3 regions of the Lysinibacillus sp. fls2-241-R2A-57 genome follow, and region 1 is predicted to be linked to each of the others. Evidence: riboswitches for the same ligand, from Rfam matches in the RefSeq annotation. Region 1 holds a riboswitch; each other region holds the start of a gene.
What was found. Region 1 has a riboswitch for cobalamin ahead of QRN68_RS26545 (ABC transporter substrate-binding protein). Riboswitches for the same ligand answer to the same signal wherever they lie in the genome.

Region 1 (6,359 bases):
TTTCATTCTTTTCGTTCAAAACAATGATTGCGGAACCTGGTGCAATAATAGGACTTGTTCCAACATATTGTCGTAAAGATTTTATATAATTCATTGTTTCCTCCAATTGTTCTTTTCTTAACAAAGTGAAAAATTCTATCTGTAAAGAATCATAACATATCAAAATTTTTGTTGGTAGATAAATGGTAAATGTGTATTGAAGAAGATTAATCTTTACAGCTGGCGAGACGATGAGATCTAAATAGTTTCAACTTTGAGATAGCCTACATAAGTAACTATTGCGATCTCCTAGAGCCTCTTACAAAGCCTGTGAGGATTGAGAATGATTTAGAAGAAGGTAGTCTATGATTGCTATGTGTGGAACTAAGGGAGCGTATTGTGTGAAAGTGTTAAAGCATAACAAAAGGACTTGCATATATGAGATTCAATCATACATACAAGTCCTATACTTATTGAATTAAAGCTCCCCGTTTGTTAAAAACTTTTGAAATTATGACTATAAAAGTCACTGGAATAATCCAATTACCCACACAATTAGGTAAATTGGCATTGCAACTATTAACATACCAGCAATTAAGTACCCCAGGCATTTTAATACAACCTTTATAACATCGTATACTGCACCGGCCAAGTCATCAATAAACTTTGCGATATGAATCCACCCCTTTACTATCTCTTTTTAAGTGACTACTTTAAAGATATTTTCGTACGTTATAAATAGCATGAAGCCTATAAAACAACTGAGAAGATTTAGGATAAAGTCATGTAACATTGATATGTATATAATAAAAATTCATTTCCAATAAATTTTAAACATCCTTGAAAATTCCTGTCCTTCACTTATTTTACTGAAAATGTTTCGTTAAAAATTGTAACATAGCAGAATAATTGATGATAGAGGAAAAGTAGATGTGTAGATTTAAAGAAGCGCTTAGAGGGAGCTTAGAGACTGTGATCATTGATAGGGGAGTAGAGGAATCACTGACACAGGATGTACCCACGCGTACCAGGAGAATATCCGCGAAATCAGGGCGAATACCCGCGAAGCCAAAGCAAATACCCGCGCGTACTAGGGAAATACCCGCGGAACCAGAGCGAATACCCGCGCGTACCAGAGAAATACCCGCGAAATCAGAGCGAATACCCGCGCGTACCAGGGAAATACCCGCGGAACCAAAGCAAATAACCACACGCTAACATAAAATCCTCGCTAAAAAACAGGACAATGATCTAACAATCACGTCCTGTTTTTTTAATGTGAATTATTTAATGCAATGCATCGCTGCCTCAGCTTCTTCCCATGGAACTGAGTAGCCCTTGCCTTTTGCACAAAAAATACTGGAGGATGTATATTCAGGATCAGCATTTTTATCGTAGCCGATTTGCGTGATAACCTCTTCCGTATTATGGCACGTATCATAACCATCAAATTGCAGGGAGAGTACGCCCTTTCCGTTGGTGTAGGCGGCAAAGGTTGTGCTATAGCTCATAAATGTTGCGACAGGGGCACGGCCAGTTAAAATGGCATCATTTTCGGTTAGGATAGGTGCGGCAAATGTACCTGAAGCTTGCTGAATATCGGTCATCATGCGGCCGATAAAATCACTAGGGGCTTTGAGCTTAAAGCGGTAATAGGGCTCTAGTAATATATTTTCTGCTTGCTCAAGACCTTGCCGTAATGCACGGAATGTTGCCTCGCGGAAATCGCCACCTTCAGTATGTTTAATATGTGCACGTCCTGTTAAAAGCGTGAAGCGAATATCTGTCACGGGAAAACCTGTTAACAGCCCATGATGATCGCGCTCGAATAAATGCTTTTCAATGAGTCGTTGGTGCCCAACCGATAAATCGTCCGCATGGCATGCATTGACAAATGTATTGCCAGTACCACGTGTATTTGGCTCCATCAATAAATGTACTTCCGCATAATGCTTTAATGGTTCAAAATGACCGTAGCCTGTTACAGTTGTCGCAATTGATTCCATATATAAAATCTGTGGTTCGCCAAATGAAACGTTTAGTGAGAAGCGGTTGTTGAGTACTTCGACAAGAACCTCGAGCTGGATGACACCCATAATATGTACATGAATTTCTTGGAATTTTTCATGCCATAGTACACGTAATGATGGTTCCTCTGCTTCAAGCATGCGAAAAATTTTTAAAACTTCTTTAATATGCTGATCGCCTTCATATTGTACTTTTGCCTGCAACGTTGGTACTAACTCGTAGGGCTGCGGGTTGCTTGAACGACCAATGATATCGCCGATGTTTGCTTGACTAATCCCTTTGACTGCAAAAATATCCCCAGCTTTAACTTCCTGCACAGTTTCATAACGGCTGCCATTATATAGTCGAATCTCCGTCACTTTTTCTGTCATATCTCCAAACGAAAATTCATCCCGCACGTGCAACGTTCCTTGTAATGCCTTTAAAAATGTTAAGCGTTGATGTCCATCATGACGAATTTTAAAGACTTCACCTTGAAACGCTGCATTATCGTTAAAATGTGTCTCTGTAAGTAGGGGGAGCTGTGCTAGTAATTCCTGTATCCCAGTATCTTTTAAAGCAGAGCCAGTAAAACATAAAAAGGCCTTTTCTTGTTTAATCATCGCCTGCAAATGAGTCAGGGAGCTAAAGCTATCCAAAGTTTCATTAAGAAAAGCATCGAGAAGCTGTTCATCACGTTCAGCAAGCCACTCCATAATGTGATTGGAAACATAATCAGAACGGAGCGGTTCGTCCATTAATAAAACATCCTCAGAGCAATCCTTTTGAAGCTGTGTCATAACGGCTTCTACATTTGCACCTTGACGATCTATTTTGTTGATAAAGAAGAAGGTTGGGACGTGATATTGGCGTAAAAGTTGCCACACTGTTTCGGTATGACCCTGCACTCCTTCGACGGCACTTATAACAATGATGGCATAATCCATAACACGAATAGCACGTTCCATTTCTGGTGAAAAATCGACGTGCCCAGGTGTATCAATTAACGTATATGTATCATTTCCAATCGTCATACGACCTTGCTCTGCAAAAATTGTAATACCTCGCTGACGCTCTAGCTCATGATTATCTAGAAATGTATCCTGGTGATCCACTCGTCCGCGGGCTTGAATACTTTTTGTATGAAATAGTAACTGCTCAGAAAATGTAGTTTTTCCTGCATCAACGTGAGCGAGTACACCAATTGTTACATGCATAAAAAAATCCTCGTTTCTATTTTTCATCTTTCACCATTGTAACAGAATTACTAGAAAAAGATTTCGTGTAAAATAGTTAGTATTTATGTCGAAATAGTGCTAATATATTCATGATTATGATTTTATGGATTTTTTGTGAGATTGCGACCAAAAATTTCTTTTGCTAGTTTATCAATATCATTGACAACAAAAAAATATAACGACTTATTGGTGCAAATGACTTTTATTATTTGCTTAAAAGGGAAATCGGTGCGAATCCGATGCTGTCCCGCAACTGTAAATGGGGAGTCTATACGAGATACCACTGTAGCCATGCTATGGGAAGGTGTATAGATGATGAACCTAAGCCAGGATACCTGCCAATGTGTATTTTTTACTTAAACCACGAGGATGGGGATAGTGAATAGGTTGAAGAACCTTTCTTTCACTATGCTAACCTCTTGGAAACAAGGGGATTTTTTTATGCCCTTTTTAACTTAAATCAGCGAGTGTCATTCAGGTAGCAAAGGAGTCAAAAGATTTCTTTCTATATAGTTAACAGCAAAGGAGAAGAGGACATGAAGAAATGGAAAAGCTTGTGGCTTGTCTTTGCGATTGCGTTAATCGCTATACTTGGCGCGTGTAATACAAAGGACAAACCAGAATCAGCAGCACAAGGTGAGAAGGTAGAGCCTTCCCAAGCTGAAACGACAGAAATTACGATTGAAAATAATGGAACAACACAAATATATAAGGAAGCACCAAAAAAAGCGATTAGCTTAAATCAGCATGTAACAGAAATTATGTTAGCGTTAGGCTTAGAAGATTCAATGGTAGGGACAGCGTACTTAGATGACAAAATTTATGAGCCCCTACAAGCTGCATACGATAAAGTGCCGGTGTTAGCTAAACAGTATCCTTCAAAGGAACAGGTTATTGATGCAGAAGCAGACTTTATATACGGAGGTTGGAAAAGCGCCTTTGGGGAGAAAGGTGTTGGTACACAGGAAGAGCTTGAGGCATTAGGGATACACACTTATTTACATACAGCCTCAAATATGACGAAACCAACTTTAAAAGATATTTTCACAGATATACGAAATATCGCAAAAATTTTTCGTGTCGAGGATCGCGGAGAAGCTTTAATTGAACAAATGACGAAGGATGTAGACGCAGTTCGTGCGAAATTACCACAAGATAAGAAAGGTCTACGCGTTTTAGTTTATGACAGTGGTGATAAAGATGTCTTAACCACTGGACAAAACTTTATGAATGAGCTTGTGACGATTGCTGGCGGTAAAAATATTTTTGGTGATGTGGAATCAGGATGGACTACGGTATCAAAAGAAGATGCAGTAGAGCGTAATCCAGAAGTCGTTGTTGTCGTTGATTACGGAGAAAAAACGGCGGAAGAAAAAATAAAATTCTTAAAACATGATCCAGCGTTGAAAGAAATGGAAGCAGTTAAAAATGAACGTTTTGTAATCTTACCACTTTCTGCTGCGTCAGAAGGGGTTCGTGCTGCAGAAGCTATTCAAATATTAGCTAAGGGCTTCTATCCTGAGAGCTTTGAAAACTAGAAAAAAATTTGGGGTTAGCAAAACGCTAGCCCCTTTTTTTATAAGGAGCGTTAAACAATGAATGCATTCCATACGAATATACCGGACAAAACCTTTGAAAAGTTAAATAACAATGGCGATTTTACTCGTCTTGCAGTAAGCCCCGGTATTATAAATAAGCATTATACTCCTGCACAATTCCAAACAATTGCAAAGGTTGTAGGGAAGACTGGTGCTATCAAATACTCTGCCTCGTATAGCATATTACTATCAATTCCAACAGAAGATGTAGAAGATACGATTGAGGAACTAGAAGACGCTGGCCTGTATGTGGCAAAGCAAGGACCGATTGTGGCGATGAAGGCCTGTGATTTTTGCGATGGAGATAAGATGGAGGCGGCACCGATTACTGAACAGCTATATCATTCATTAGAAGGAATATCTGTACCTACAAGATTACGTATAAACGTAAATGGCTGTGCCTCGGCCTGCTATAATGCGGTGTATGATGATATTGGGCTCGTCTATCAAAAAGATAGCTTTGATGTCTATTTAGGGGCAGTACCAATGGGTGTAAATGCTCAAGCGGGTACTCTGTTTGCGAAAAGGGTAGGAGTTGAGCATATTGAAGGTTTTTTAAAGCAAATTATTAGCCTCTATAAGGAACATGCTCGCCCGAATGAACCCTTTTATAAATTTTACCGCAGAACAAATTCGGCTGATTATTGGGAAATGTAAAAAAGGTGATGAGAAAACACGCTGCATTTAAACATCCTTTTGTATGACTATCACCAAAAATTGTAGATGACATTTGTTAAGAATGTATGCCTGTATATAGGTTGACTTCCGTTTCGACTGAAGGCACGCAGGAAAGCGCATAGAGGGAACGGAAGTCAACCACACGTTAAGGTGATGAGCCCTTCGTTTTACAATGGAATATTACGTAAATTAATTTACATTATTAAGTAATTATGTTTGGATTTAAGAGAATAATAAAGAGCGAGGGGGGAAAATAATGAAAAAATTTTTTACTGTGTTACTAGCAGCATTCGTATTAGCAGTAGTTAATCCAACAATATCAAATGCGAAAGTGATGCATGATGGAGCCGAAGTTGTAAAAGGACAAACAGGAAAAATGACCTTTAAAAAAGACATCAAGGTATATAAGAGAAATCCAAATGGTACGTTTGATTCGTTAGTGGTTAAGCGAAATAACTTCTTTAAAACGTATGACATTGAAAAATATGATGGCAAAACATTCTACCAGATGGGGCAATATCGGGTACAAGCAACTGATTTAGTAGTATTTAAAGAAGTACCGATAAAAATTCGTGCATCATTCTATAACGATCCAACTTATATTAATATTAATCGTGACCATATTAGTGATTTTAAACGTTATGGAAACTATTATCATAAAGATGATGAGGTCAGTAAAGAAGCGGTCAAAATTTCTTTCTTAAATGACGGACAAGTATTTTCTTATTGTTCTGCTGATATAGAGGTAGGAGAAAGTTGTGTAGAATATCAAGGTACAGATATTAAAATAGCTGAAACGATAAAAAGAAAAGAAGGCGTGCGTTATGAGCTAACAGAGGATACACGAGCGCAACTTAGT
Region 2 (6,359 bases), on a different contig from region 1:
CCACATTTACACATTCACGCCGAAAAGGACGGGAAAGGTGTACCGATCACATTTAATGATCGATTTTTAGTGAGAAATAGTTTGGTACGATAATTTTAACTTATTTCTTTTTCTTGTTATATTACCTTTATCAGCGGTCGTTGGAGGTTTTCGGCGATTGTTATAACTTTATCAGCGTTACTCATGGTTTATCGGCGATTGTTATAACTTTATCAGCGATTACTCATGGTTTATCAGCGATTGTTATAACTTTATCAGCGATTACTCATGGTTTATCAGCGATTGTTAATAGTTTATCAGCGATTTAAAAAGCGCGAAAAATCAATTTAATAAACTTTGATTTCTCGCGCTTTTCTAATGTGAAATTTTATAATTTTGCTTTAAAAATATACTTATGCCCTAACCTCATTGAGCATTACAAATCATCAAACCCGTTATCTTCTACATTAACCTTCACATATTGACGAGAACGTTGCTCGAAGAAGTCTGTTTTCCCTAAGTCAACATCCTCGTAAGCTTTAACCCACTTCAATGGATTTTTGCGATAGCCTTCAAATGGACGCTCGACGCCAAGTTGATTACAACGAACATTGGCATAGAAGTGCACATAATCATGGACATCTTCCACATCAAGGCCATCAATTTTATCGCCAATCACTTCATTGGCCCAATCGACTTCTAGTTGTACAGCCTCACGGAAGATTTCCTGCACACGTGCTGCTCGTTCTGGCGTATCGTATTCAGGATATTCCTCTAATAACTCTTGATAAATTTTCACAAATAAATCAACATGTAGCTGTTCATCGCGGTTAATATAATTAATCATCGTTGACGTTGCCACCATTTTTTGATTGCGTGCTAGATGATAGAAGAAGGCAAAGCCAGAATAGAAGAATAAGCCTTCTAAAATCACATCATAAATAATCGCCTCTAGCATATTGTCAACAGTTGACTCCTCTGAAAATGCACGGTAGCCCTTAATAATAAAATCATTACGTCGCTCTAACACTGGCTCCGTACGCCAAAAGTCAAACGTACGATCTTGTTCATCTTTGTTCACAATACTTGATAGCACATAGGAATACGAGTGATTATGAATAACCTCTTGCTGCGCTAAAATGATCATTAGTGCATTTAAGCTTGAATCTGTTAAATAATCTGCTACTTTCCCCGCAAAATCAGTTTGCACACTGTCTAATAGCGCCAGTAAACCGATAATCTTTAAGAAGGATTCCTGCTCAACTGCTGATAGCTCAGGAAACTGCTTCACATCATTGCTCATATTAATTTCAAATGGAGTCCAGAAGTTACCTAGCATTTTTTTATACTTTGGATAAGCCCAGCTAAAACGCACATCATCCCAGTTTAAAATGTTAGAAGAGCGTCCGTTCACAATGCCTGTTGAACGGTTAGGTGCTTCTTTATCCATAATTTGTCGTTTAGTAATTGTTGTCATTATTTACTTCCCCCTAGCTAGCGCAAGACTCACATTCTAGCAATTCTACAGATGTCGAGCGCACATAATACGTCGTTTTTACACCGCTCGCCCAAGCATTCATATGCAGTGCCAGTAAATCCTTCGCCTTAATCGTATTTTGAACATATAAATTAAGCGAAATACCCTGATCGATATGACGTGCTCGTGCAGCATTTTGCTTGATTGTCCAATTTTGATCGATGAAATAAGCAGATTTATAATACCAAGTCGTCACTGGTGATAAATCTGGTACAGTTACTGGTATTTTGTAATCCTTCTTCTCCTCTGAATAACTCTTTTGGAAAATAGGATCAATCGTTGCCGTACTGCCTGCTAAAATGGATGTCGATGAGTTAGGTGCAACTGCCATCACATAGCCGTTGCGCATACCTTTTTCAGCAACTGCCGCACGTAATGCATTCCATTTATCACTGTCATAGCCACGTTTGTCAAAATAAGCACCAGTATGCCAATCTGAGCCCTCAAATAATGGATAGGCTCCTTTTTCACTTGCCAAATCGTTGGAAGCACGAATCGTTAAATACGCAATTTCCTCATATAGCTTGTCCGCGAATTCTACAGCATCCTCAGACTCCCATTGAATTTCTTTTAAAGCTAATAAATGATGCCAGCCAAATGTTCCAAGTCCAATACCACGATAGCGCAAATTCGTACGCTCTGCCTGTTTTACTGGAATTGTATTTAGAGCAATAACATTATCTAGCATACGTACTTGAATTGGAATCAAGCGCTCTAAAACACCAGCCGGTACAGCTCTACCTAAATTAATGGATGATAAATTGCATACTACGAAGTCTCCAGGCTTGCGACGTGTAACGATGACATCATCTTCTAAAGTAATAGACTCAAATTCAGTTGGTGACATGTTTTGGAAAATTTCTGTCCTTTTCTTCAACTAGGTTCGCTAGACCTAATCCGTTCTCTTATGAACTGCTGTATATCACTATACAGAGGAGACTATATCATCATCCTCAGCTCTACCTGAAGGATGCTCCGCTTTTCCCTTTATGAATTATCCCTATAACGGGCCTCGCTTGAGGGGTACTCTACTCGCTTCTTCACTCATGTTTTTCAATGAGTTATGCTTTCGATAGTCGTTAGGCTTTTACTTTTGATTAACTAATTTAATCAAAAGATTTAGCACGGTAGGTTATCACATTGTGACTTTCCCCGTTTAACGGAGTTTTCGACAACCATTTCTGATTGAAGGTGCTACTATTAACACAAATTACTTGAGTAAACCATTCCTTCATGTTTATTCGGATTCATGCGGTTTACTTCATCACGATAGAACATAAACGGCACGCCTGTTTCAAGCTGTGAGCGCATAATACGCTTCATAATATCGATCGCCGGTACGACTTCACGGCTTAATAAAGGATTGGCGATACATTCTGCATATTTTGTACGGAAGGAACCGTCACCTTTTTTCTCATCATAGAAATCCTCTAGTGAGTAGCCCATAACCTCTCGTACTTCATGTGGGTCAAATAAATGCCATTCCCCGCGCTCTTCAACTGTCTCCATAAATAAATCCGGTAAGCATAGCCCTGTGAAAATATCATGGGCACGTAAACGCTCATCCCCATTGTTTAAACGTAAATCTAAAAACGTAAAGACGTCCTTATGCCAAACATCTAAATAAACAGCAATAGCTCCTTGGCGTTGACCAAGCTGATCGACTGAAACTGCCGTATTATTAAGCTGTTTAATCCAAGGTAATACGCCACTTGATGCCCCTTTAAAACCTTTAATAGATGAGCCTCGGCTACGAATTTTGCCCATATAAACGCCAATGCCACCACCGTATTTCGATAAGGTTGCAACATCTGTATTTGTGTCGTAAATGCTTTGTAAACTATCATCTACTGTATCGATAAAGCAGCTAGATAACTGTCCATGTGTTTTCCCTGCATTCGATAATGTCGGAGTGGCTACTGTCATATATAAATTGCTCATTGCCCAGTAAGACTCTCGCACCTTTTGTAAACGATTTTCTGTTTCATCCTGCATCAATGTCATCGCAATGACCATCCAACGTTCCTGAGGTAGCTCCACTGGTGTTTTCGTATAATCACGGACAACATAGCGGTCCATCAATGTTTTTAAGCCAATATATGTAAACAACTCATCTCGACTTTGTTCTAAATAAGAAGCAAGTTCCTGAAGCTCTTGCTCACTATATTTTGTTGTTAAACTTTCATGATACAAACCAGCCTCTGTATAGCGTGCTAATTGTGCTGGGAATACCTGATAAACATCTTTCACTGAAACGCCGCGACGCATTGCAAATTGGTCATATAATTTTTCTAAATAAATTTGCGCTGCAACAAATGTCCAATATGGCTCCTCTTCATCAATTAGGCTAAGCGTTTGTAAAATCATCGCATCTGCCCATGCCTCAAATGTGGCATTGTCATTTTTTCGTAGCCATCGATCCGATAACCTTACAAAACTTTCAAGTTCATCCTCCGTGTAACTATTCTTTAACTTAGCAATTTGCTGTTCGATTTGAATTGTCATATACACATACTCTCCCTTTCTTTCTACAACAACACAAAAAGCGATCATGCACCCTCTATCGGTTGCGTGATCGCTGTAAAATCGGAAATGGAAATGAAGGACATGCACACAAAGAAGTGAACAAATCTCTCGCCTCCACTTCTCAATCCCCGAAGAATGTGTTGTTGTCTCGAACAAATTGGCAGGTCTCCTGGCTCATGCTTCCTCCAAATGATCGCCTTCCCATTTTTAACAGTGGCCTCATCATCATTTGTCAGCACTTACAGTTGCGGGGACAGCTTCGGCTTAAGATGCTCTTTTTCCGAATTCCCTTTTAAACCATATTGGTACCTCTTGTCCAAAATACTATATATTGTGTTTTAACTCCTAAACAAATCTAACATATTGTGTTTGTTGTTGCAATAGGCGTTTTGCCCCTTGAATTTTTTTAAGTGCTACTTTTTCTCGAAGCAAGCCCTATTACAATGCAGTTTTACGTAGTTTTTCAAAATTTCTAGGAAAAATATTTTGTGCCAGTTGCTCTTTTTCTGGATGTACTCCTAGTAAAATGACTGCACATGGGCCAGCCGTTTTCTCAACATCTAGCGAACTTTTGACCTGTTGATTGCCAAAAAGGCGGGTAAATTCTGCTTGCAGACCTTTTGATCCTACTGGCCAAACTTGCTGCACGATGTCCTCTTTCCATGCCTGAAAAACAGGCTGTAGCTGTGCGACATCCTCAGGCTGCGCAAGGACTTCATTGCCTACAAGTGGCAGTCCATATGTATACCAAATAAGTTGTTCATGCTTAGTTAGTGTACGTTTCTGCTGTTCTCCAAGCATCGTTATAGACAAACCTGATTGTACAGTTGGCATATTGGACTCAGTGCTACCGTCTATTTGCGGACAAATAAGACCAGCTTCATCAAAAACTTGCTGAATGCCTGCTACATACCGAGACCATGCCGCATCCCCTGAAAAATTAGCGAGTAGGACATGTGTTGGTAAAGCATTTGCGGCAAGCTGCTCTAAAAAAGTAACACGTGCTGTCAAGTATGCCGTTAGTTGATCTGAGGCTGACACAACATCTTGTGGTTTTTCACCAATTGCTGCGGCATTATCTGTCGTAGCAATGAGCTCCCCTATTTTTATGGCATTTCTCAATGTAATCGCCCTGCCTTACGCACAAATACTTTAGATAAAATTGGCATTGCAACTGCAACGATGATTAAATTAATCAATGTTGCCAGCGGAAGACTCGTAAGAGATGCCCAATAAAATGCCGGACTAATGATAAAGTAAAACGGTAATGGTGCCACAACGCCATTTAAAATAAGTGCCACAGGCCATTTCCAGAAATGCATTCCTTTATTATGCATAATCCCGAAGATCCATACAACGATAAACATTTCTACTGCGATAATAATATGGAGTGGTCCTAGTGGGAAGCCAGAAGTTAAGGCTGTAATAAAATGCCCAATTACCCCCGCAACCCCAGCCAATACTGGAGATAAAAATACAACACTCAAAAATGCCGGAGCAGAGTCCAGCGCAGCAGTTGCAATAAATGTTGGAATTTTAATCACTGCACCAACTGCACAAATTGCCGCTACCATGGCAACGAGTGTCAATTTCATTAACCTTTGTCGATCCATTCCATTTCCTCTTTTCTTTTTATCTTTGACGCTTCACTATAACGTGGAGTTGATTTCCATCCGACCCTGGGCGTCCACTCCTCGTATTAAAAATTCTTCAAGACAAATATCACGTCATTTAATTTGTTCCCCGATACCGTACCAAATGCGTACGACATGTTCCGCTTCAGCAAATAACGCCTGGTACAAGCGCCCACATGTATCGCGTAATAATCGTGCCTGTTTTTCCATCGGCACAACCCCACGTCCCATATCGGTCACAATTATATACAGTGCACAATTTTCGTCAAGAGTCTTTAGTCTTGTCAAAATGGTTTTGACAAGGGCCTCATCATCCTCTAGATCTTGTGTCACGAGCCACTTTTCTAAGTTTTTAATAACAAGTATATCACTGGCAGGAATGTCATCAGGTACATAGCCATCTACTAGCTCAACTTTTTGATCTGCAAGCAAATTCATGACATAGTCGGTTTTTCCACTATAAGCTCCTCCGATAAAGACATGCATCTTGCTCCCTCCTCCCAAGCCTTTCTTGAAAACGTTAAAGTGAACATTTTATCATGCGGCGTATGATACGTCCAAAATGGTTGCTCAGTTGGTGCAAATGCAACAAGCAGTGCTCGAATGACTCCACCATGAACGACGAGATGATAAACATCTTCATCTTTGGATAACGCTGTAAACCCTTCCATAACACGCGCACA
Region 3 (6,359 bases), on a different contig from region 1:
AGGAAAGCGTTATGGTTTTTCACTTGAGGAGATTAAGGAAATGGTATTGCTGTTTGATTTTGATCGCACGGGTATTCAGCAATTGGAGCGTACAGTTGAATATGGGGAGCAAAAAATTCGAGAGATTGATAGTAAGATAGCAGAGCTTACACAAATGAAAAATGAGTTGCAGCAATTACAAGGTGTGTTTACTGAAAAATTAGCGACTTTAAAGGGAGAGATGCACGATGAATAGTTCGAATTTGGTAGCACGTAATGCGCGAAAGTATCCTATGAGCGAAGCGGTTATTTGTCAAGGTAGACGAGTGACCTATCGTGATTTAGATGAGCAAGTGACGCGTTTTAGTCATGCCTTATTAGATCAAGGTGTGGGACAAGGCGATAAAGTCATCATTTTTATGCCCAATGTTGTAGAGTTTGTTGTTAGTTATTTTGCAATTCAGCGTATTGGAGCTATTGTCGTTCCAGTAAATGCGAAATTTACGCTACAAGAGGTCGAGTATGTAGCGAAACATGCAGACGCTAAAGCTATTCTAGCCCATGAAGCAATTTTTGCAGCAGTGGAAAATATCACGGTAGTTCCTTTAAAAATTAAAACAGGGCAAGAGCATGCTGGTTGGCTAAACTATGAAACTCTTATTCAACATGCAAGCACTCAAACAATCGATTGCCAGTTGAATGAAGAGGATGTCTCAACGATTTTATATACATCGGGTACAACTGGAAAACCAAAGGGTGTGTTGTTTAGCTATCGCAATATATTAACGGTAGCACAAATGATTGCAGTAGAAATGGAAGTAAAGCCAGAAAGCCGAATCCTTCTCATGATGCCGTTGACGCATTCAGCTCCATTGCATTTATTTTTAATGGCAGGCGTACTTGTAGGCTCAACTATCGTGCTAACACCGACATTTACACCTGATTTGTTTATTGATTCAATCGAGCAGGAAAGGACAACACATTTCTTTGGTGCACCTGTCGCCTATTTGTTAACAGCCCAAATGCCAAGATTGCAAACAACAGATTTATCCTCGATGAAATGGTGGGCTTATGGTGGCGCACCGTTATCACAAAATGAAGTCCGTCATTTACAAAAAGCTTTCAGAACAGAAAATTTAACCTGTGTCTATGGCTTAACAGAGGCTGGTCCAAACGGTTCAATATTGCTTGGTGAAGAGCATGCAACGAAGGCAGGAAGTATTGGTCGGCGTGCACCACTTGGAGCAGAGCTGCGTATTATTAACGATGACGGAGAAGATGTTCGTGTTGGTGAAGTAGGAGAAATTGTCTTACTTGGTGAAGGCAATATGCTGGGCTATAACAAGGATGAAATCGCAACAAAGGCTGCATTTATAGATGGCTGGCTAAAAACAGGTGATTTAGCTCGCATAGATGAGGATGGTTATATTTGGATTGTTGATCGCAAAAAGGATGTTATTTTTTCAGGTGGTGTGAATATTTATCCGAAAGAAATTGAAGATAGAATTTTGAGCTATGAGGGGATATTTGAAGTTGCTGTAATAGGTGTTCCACATCCGGAGTGGGGAGAAACGGTGAAGGCCGTCTATGCCACTAAAACAGAAATTGACGAGGACGAACTTAAAGCTTACTTAGAGGAGCATCTTGCTAAATATAAAATTCCACGCATCTTTGAACGTGTGGAAGCGCTACCACGAAATGCATCAGGCAAAATATTAAAACAAACCTTGAAAGGACAAGAGGTGAGATAGCATGAAGGTTTTACAGCAGGCAGAAATGAGAACAACGAACTTTTTTAAAGATAACGACACACTTCATAAAGTTTTAGAAATGATGCTAGATAAAGAGTTTGCAGAATATGCAACACGTGAGCTAACAGATTTCGGTGAGCTTTGTGCTGGAGATATTGATGTAAGAGCCAAACATACGGATCGAGAGGGTGAACCTCGCTTACAAAGGTATAATGCATATGGTGAAGAAGTGTCAGAGGTCTGGGTTAATGATGGCTATAAAAAAACAATTGAAGAATCATACAATACGGGTATTGTTGGCTATGTGCATAAGGATATTCCGCAATTAGGTAGAAAGGGTAACTATGTGTATAGCTTTGCTCAAGGTTATATACTGTCCCATACAGAGCCAGGCTTTTATTGCCCTGTTACGTTAACAATGGCAACGGCTTATTTACTTGATCATTATGCGAGCGATGAGGTGAAGGAGCGTTTTTTACCACATGTTTGTGCAACAGGAGATACCGAGCTGTATGAGGGAGCTACATTTTTAACGGAGCGTCAAGGTGGTTCTGATGTTGGTGCGAACGTTGTAGAGGCAAGAAAAGACGGTAATCAGTATCGTTTATTTGGTGAGAAATATTTCGCGTCAAACGCAGGAATGTGTGGGGTTGCCATGGTATTGGCCCGTATGGAAGGGGCTCAAGCAGGCTCGAAAGGTTTAACTCTATTTGCGGTCCCGTGGCGCAATGAGGATGGCACTGTTAACAACCTCCGTATTCGACGTTTAAAGGATAAACTTGGTGTTAGAGCAGTACCTTCTGGTGAGGTGGAATTTGATGGTGCATTAGCTTATGTTGTCGGTGAGCCGAATAAAGGAATTTATTATATGTTGGAGGCACTTAATTTATCAAGAATTTGCAATGCTGTTGCTTCTATCGGCATTATGCGCCGTGGTTTTTTGGAGGCGAAGCACTATGTGACAAATCGTCATGCATTTGGCAAGCCTTTAACGCAATATCCTATGATTCAGGATACATTAGGGAACTTTGCTGCCAAGCTTCATGTAGAAGTTGCTACTGTTTTTGATCTAATTCAGCTCTACGATAAAGTAACAAGTGGACAGGGTAATGAACAGGACATCATTATGAATCGCTTAAATATTGCTATTATGAAAAAAGAAACGGCAGAGCAAGCGGTCCATTATGCAAGTGAAGCGATTGAATTACATGGAGGGAATGGCTATATTGAGGATTTCGTTACACCTCGCTTATTAAGAGATGCACAGGTGCTGACTGTGTGGGAGGGAACTGCTAATATTTTAGCATTAGAACTCATTCGTTTAGTAGATAAGTTTCAAGCGCATGAATTGTTTGTTCGTGTCATGGAGGAACGTCTAGAAAAACTAGCTGACAGTCCATTGCTTCAAATTGTAGAGGAGCAATTAGCAAAACTAGACTTGACATTGCGAACATTTAGCGGCTTAGATGAAGCAACGAAAACGTTTGAGGCAAAAAAGGTTGCAGAAAAAATGGCACATGTATATGAAAGTGTTGTAGCGATCGAATGGGCACATAAATTCGGCGGTAAATATGAAAAGCTAGCAGATATTTATTTAGAGAGCACATGGGCATTGCGAGAAATGGGTGCGCCAATGAAAACGGTTCAGTATTTTTCTGATATAGTTTAACTTCTTTCAGCGGGTGTCCAAATACCTGCCGAAATAGAGGAACTTAGTCTAAAAACGCCACGTCTTGTGGTAACAACTGAGTGACCAACATCATGTTGCTGACGCTGCGCTTTCGCACAAAAAACAACTGTTGCTGACGCTGCGCTTTCGCACAAAAAACATCATGCCGCTGACGCTGCGCTAGCACTACGCTTTCGCACAAAAAAACATCATGTTGGTCTAAAGCCTTCGGACGCAATTATGCCGGAGCATAATTGATTTGATTAGAAGTTGTCTCGAATCGAGGCGACTTCTATTTTTTTCATGTATAATAAAATCAACTGAAAATTATAAAGGTTCTTTACTTATGTAAAGTGAAAAGGGAAATCGGTGTCATTCCGATGCGGTCCCGCCACTGTATGTGTGAGTTTTTTCAATTTTCGCCACTGAAAATTTCGGGAAGGCATGGAAAAGCGAATGGAGCACGAGCCAGGAGACCTGCCTTTATAGAAAACACGTTACAGCCTACGAGGATAGGGTGGTGGATTTTGTAAAAGTATTTTTGTGCAAATTTGAACCCCTCATCTTTTTATGATGAGGGGTTATTTGTTTTGTATGATTGATGTCGATAAATTCACAATCGTAGGCGATAAAAGCTAAAATGCATCGATAAATCAGAAAAACAAGTTGTTAAATATAGGCACAGATTGACTAAGGGGGAGAGCCTTTAAATGAGTAGAACGTTTATAGCCTATGTAACAGCAATTACGCTTCTAATTATTAGCATCTGGTGTGGCGTAGCGATAGGCTCAGTTCATATTCCACTAGAAGTATTGTGGAATCAGGCGGCAGATGAAACAGCTGCCAATATTTTATGGAAAATTCGTTTACCTCGAGTTCTGCTGGCTGGACTTGTCGGGGCTTCTCTTGCCATTGCAGGGGCAGCTTTTCAAGGCTTATTAAAAAATCCTTTGGCAGATCCTTATACGTTAGGTGTTTCTTCGGGTGCATCAGTTGGCGCAGTTATGACGATTTTCTTTAGTATATCAATTCCAGTAATAGGGAATTATGCATTACCAATCTTCAGTATGATAGGTGCAATATTAACGATGGTAGCTGTCATGGGCTTTGCTAGAATAGTAGACCGCACGCTAAAAATGGAAACTCTTATTTTAACAGGGGTCATCTTTAGTTCATTTTTAGGCTCCTTGATTTCATTAATGATTGCATTATCTGGTGAGGAGCTACGACAAGTTATGGGATGGCTGCTCGGCTCAGTATCAATGCGAGGTTGGCCTTATGTTCAAATGATTATTCCGTTTGTGATAATTGGTTCAATCATGCTTTGGACACAAAGACGCGAGTTAAATGTTCTGTTATATGGAGAGGAACGCGCGAAGCATTTAGGTGTTAATGTTAAGCGTAGTAAATATATAATTTTGGTAGGCGGGTCAATGTTGACAGGAGCAGCTGTAGCGGTTTCTGGTACGATTGGTTTTGTTGGCTTAGTTGTACCACATATGACGCGGATGCTTTGGGGTTCAGATCACCGTCATTTATTGCCATTATCATTTTTAAATGGGGCAACTTTGCTCATTATTTGTGATTTAATAGCTCGAACAATTATTATGCCAAGAGAGCTACCGATTGGCGTAATTACTGCATTTATTGGCGCACCCGTTTTTTCTTATATTTTTTATAAGCAACGTAGAAGCAAGGGGGGACGGGCATGATTGTTGTTGAACATCTTTCTGGTGGCTATGAAGACGTGCCGATTGTCCAGGATATAAGTTTTTCCGTTGAAAAAGGAAAAATATTAGGGATTTTAGGCCCGAACGGTAGTGGAAAATCCACACTGTTAAAAGTAATGAGTGGCATACTACCAGCAACTGCAGGCACTATATTAGTAGACGGTAAAAATATTAACGCTTATAATGCCCGTGCATTGGCGAAAAAAATGGCAGTGCTACCACAATTACATGCGAATGCCTTTACAAATAGTGTACGTGAGGCGGTATCACTTGGACGTTATCCACATCAAACAGGCTTCTTTTCAAGCTGGACTGAACGCGATGAACAAGCGGTCCAACATGCGATGCTACAAACAGGTGTGAAACGCTATGAACAGACACCGATGGAATTTTTGTCGGGCGGTGAACAACAACGAGTTTTTGTAGCCCAAGCCCTTGCGCAAACGTCGGAAATATTACTGCTAGATGAGCCGACGAACCATCTAGATATTGCCCATCAACGTCAAATTTTAGATATGGTGCGAAAAGAAGCAATTGAATGTGGATTAACCGTTATTATGGTACTACATGATATGAATTTAGCTGCCCTCTATTGTGATGAATTATTACTAATGGAAGGCGGAAGAATGCGAGCATTTGGGGCACCACATGAAGTATTAATCGCTTCGCAAATTGAAGATGTTTATCATGCGCGAGTAGCGACTTATGCACATCCTGAAATTCCAAAGCCTCAAATAACAATGATGCCAGCTTCAGTCGAACATCAGCAACGTGCTGTCATCGAAAAGGAAAATTTCACTGTTACGGATCATTACATTCAGCTTCAATCAGAGTTTCCGTTAAAAACGGTTTCCTCAGCAGTCCATAATCCGGGTATCGGTTGGTATGATTGCCTATTAAATCGCTCTGTACCAATAGATTATGTCATTAGTGATGTAAAGAAAGAGGTCGCTGAATTTTTACAAAAGGAGCATTTTTCACCTACAAGTACAGTCGTTATGTTAACAGCTGTCCCGACAAATCTTGTAGCCATTAATGAATTTAAAGCATCTTTTGGTAGCGTATTTGTTGCTGTTACGGCTGGTGTTGGTAATGCAGTGGATGTGTCACGTGCACATGAAAGACAGGATGAGCCATATATTGGTACTATAAATACATGGGTCATCGTTAATGGTTGCTTATCAGAGGAAGCGTTTTTCCAAGCAATGATGACAGCTAATGAGGCAAAAA

Region 2: it holds a riboswitch for cobalamin, as region 1 does, so the genes downstream of both, QRN68_RS21455 (ribonucleotide reductase N-terminal alpha domain-containing protein) here and QRN68_RS26545 (ABC transporter substrate-binding protein) in region 1, are expected to answer to the same signal.
Region 3: it holds a riboswitch for cobalamin, as region 1 does, so the genes downstream of both, QRN68_RS10390 (FecCD family ABC transporter permease) here and QRN68_RS26545 (ABC transporter substrate-binding protein) in region 1, are expected to answer to the same signal.

Annotation. Positions count from the first base shown of each region.
Region 1 is NZ_JARVRU010000226.1:5,327-11,685, forward strand. It holds gene QRN68_RS26535 (NUDIX hydrolase) at 1-94, opposite strand, end outside; gene QRN68_RS26540 (elongation factor G) at 1,263-3,203, opposite strand; cobalamin riboswitch at 3,395-3,581, shown strand; gene QRN68_RS26545 (ABC transporter substrate-binding protein) at 3,761-4,762, shown strand; gene QRN68_RS26550 (precorrin-3B methylase) at 4,820-5,479, shown strand; gene QRN68_RS26555 (hypothetical protein) at 5,757-6,359, shown strand, end outside.
Region 2 is NZ_JARVRU010000158.1:17,136-23,494, reverse strand. It holds gene QRN68_RS21475 (M23 family metallopeptidase) at 1-93, shown strand, start outside; gene QRN68_RS21470 (hypothetical protein) at 141-308, shown strand; gene QRN68_RS21465 (ribonucleotide-diphosphate reductase subunit beta) at 416-1,456, opposite strand; partial or broken gene QRN68_RS21460 (ribonucleoside-diphosphate reductase subunit alpha) at 1,470-2,381, opposite strand; partial or broken gene QRN68_RS21455 (ribonucleotide reductase N-terminal alpha domain-containing protein) at 2,720-4,021, opposite strand; cobalamin riboswitch at 4,184-4,370, opposite strand; gene QRN68_RS21450 (hypothetical protein) at 4,481-5,164, opposite strand; gene QRN68_RS21445 (ECF transporter S component) at 5,161-5,655, opposite strand; gene QRN68_RS21440 (bifunctional adenosylcobinamide kinase/adenosylcobinamide-phosphate guanylyltransferase) at 5,770-6,162, opposite strand; gene QRN68_RS21435 (histidine phosphatase family protein) at 6,111-6,359, opposite strand, start outside.
Region 3 is NZ_JARVRU010000049.1:495-6,853, forward strand. It holds gene QRN68_RS10370 (MerR family transcriptional regulator) at 1-235, shown strand, start outside; gene QRN68_RS10375 (class I adenylate-forming enzyme family protein) at 228-1,730, shown strand; gene QRN68_RS10380 (acyl-CoA dehydrogenase family protein) at 1,732-3,399, shown strand; gene QRN68_RS10385 (hypothetical protein) at 3,396-3,554, opposite strand; cobalamin riboswitch at 3,716-3,898, shown strand; gene QRN68_RS10390 (FecCD family ABC transporter permease) at 4,110-5,111, shown strand; gene QRN68_RS10395 (adenosylcobinamide amidohydrolase) at 5,108-6,359, shown strand, end outside.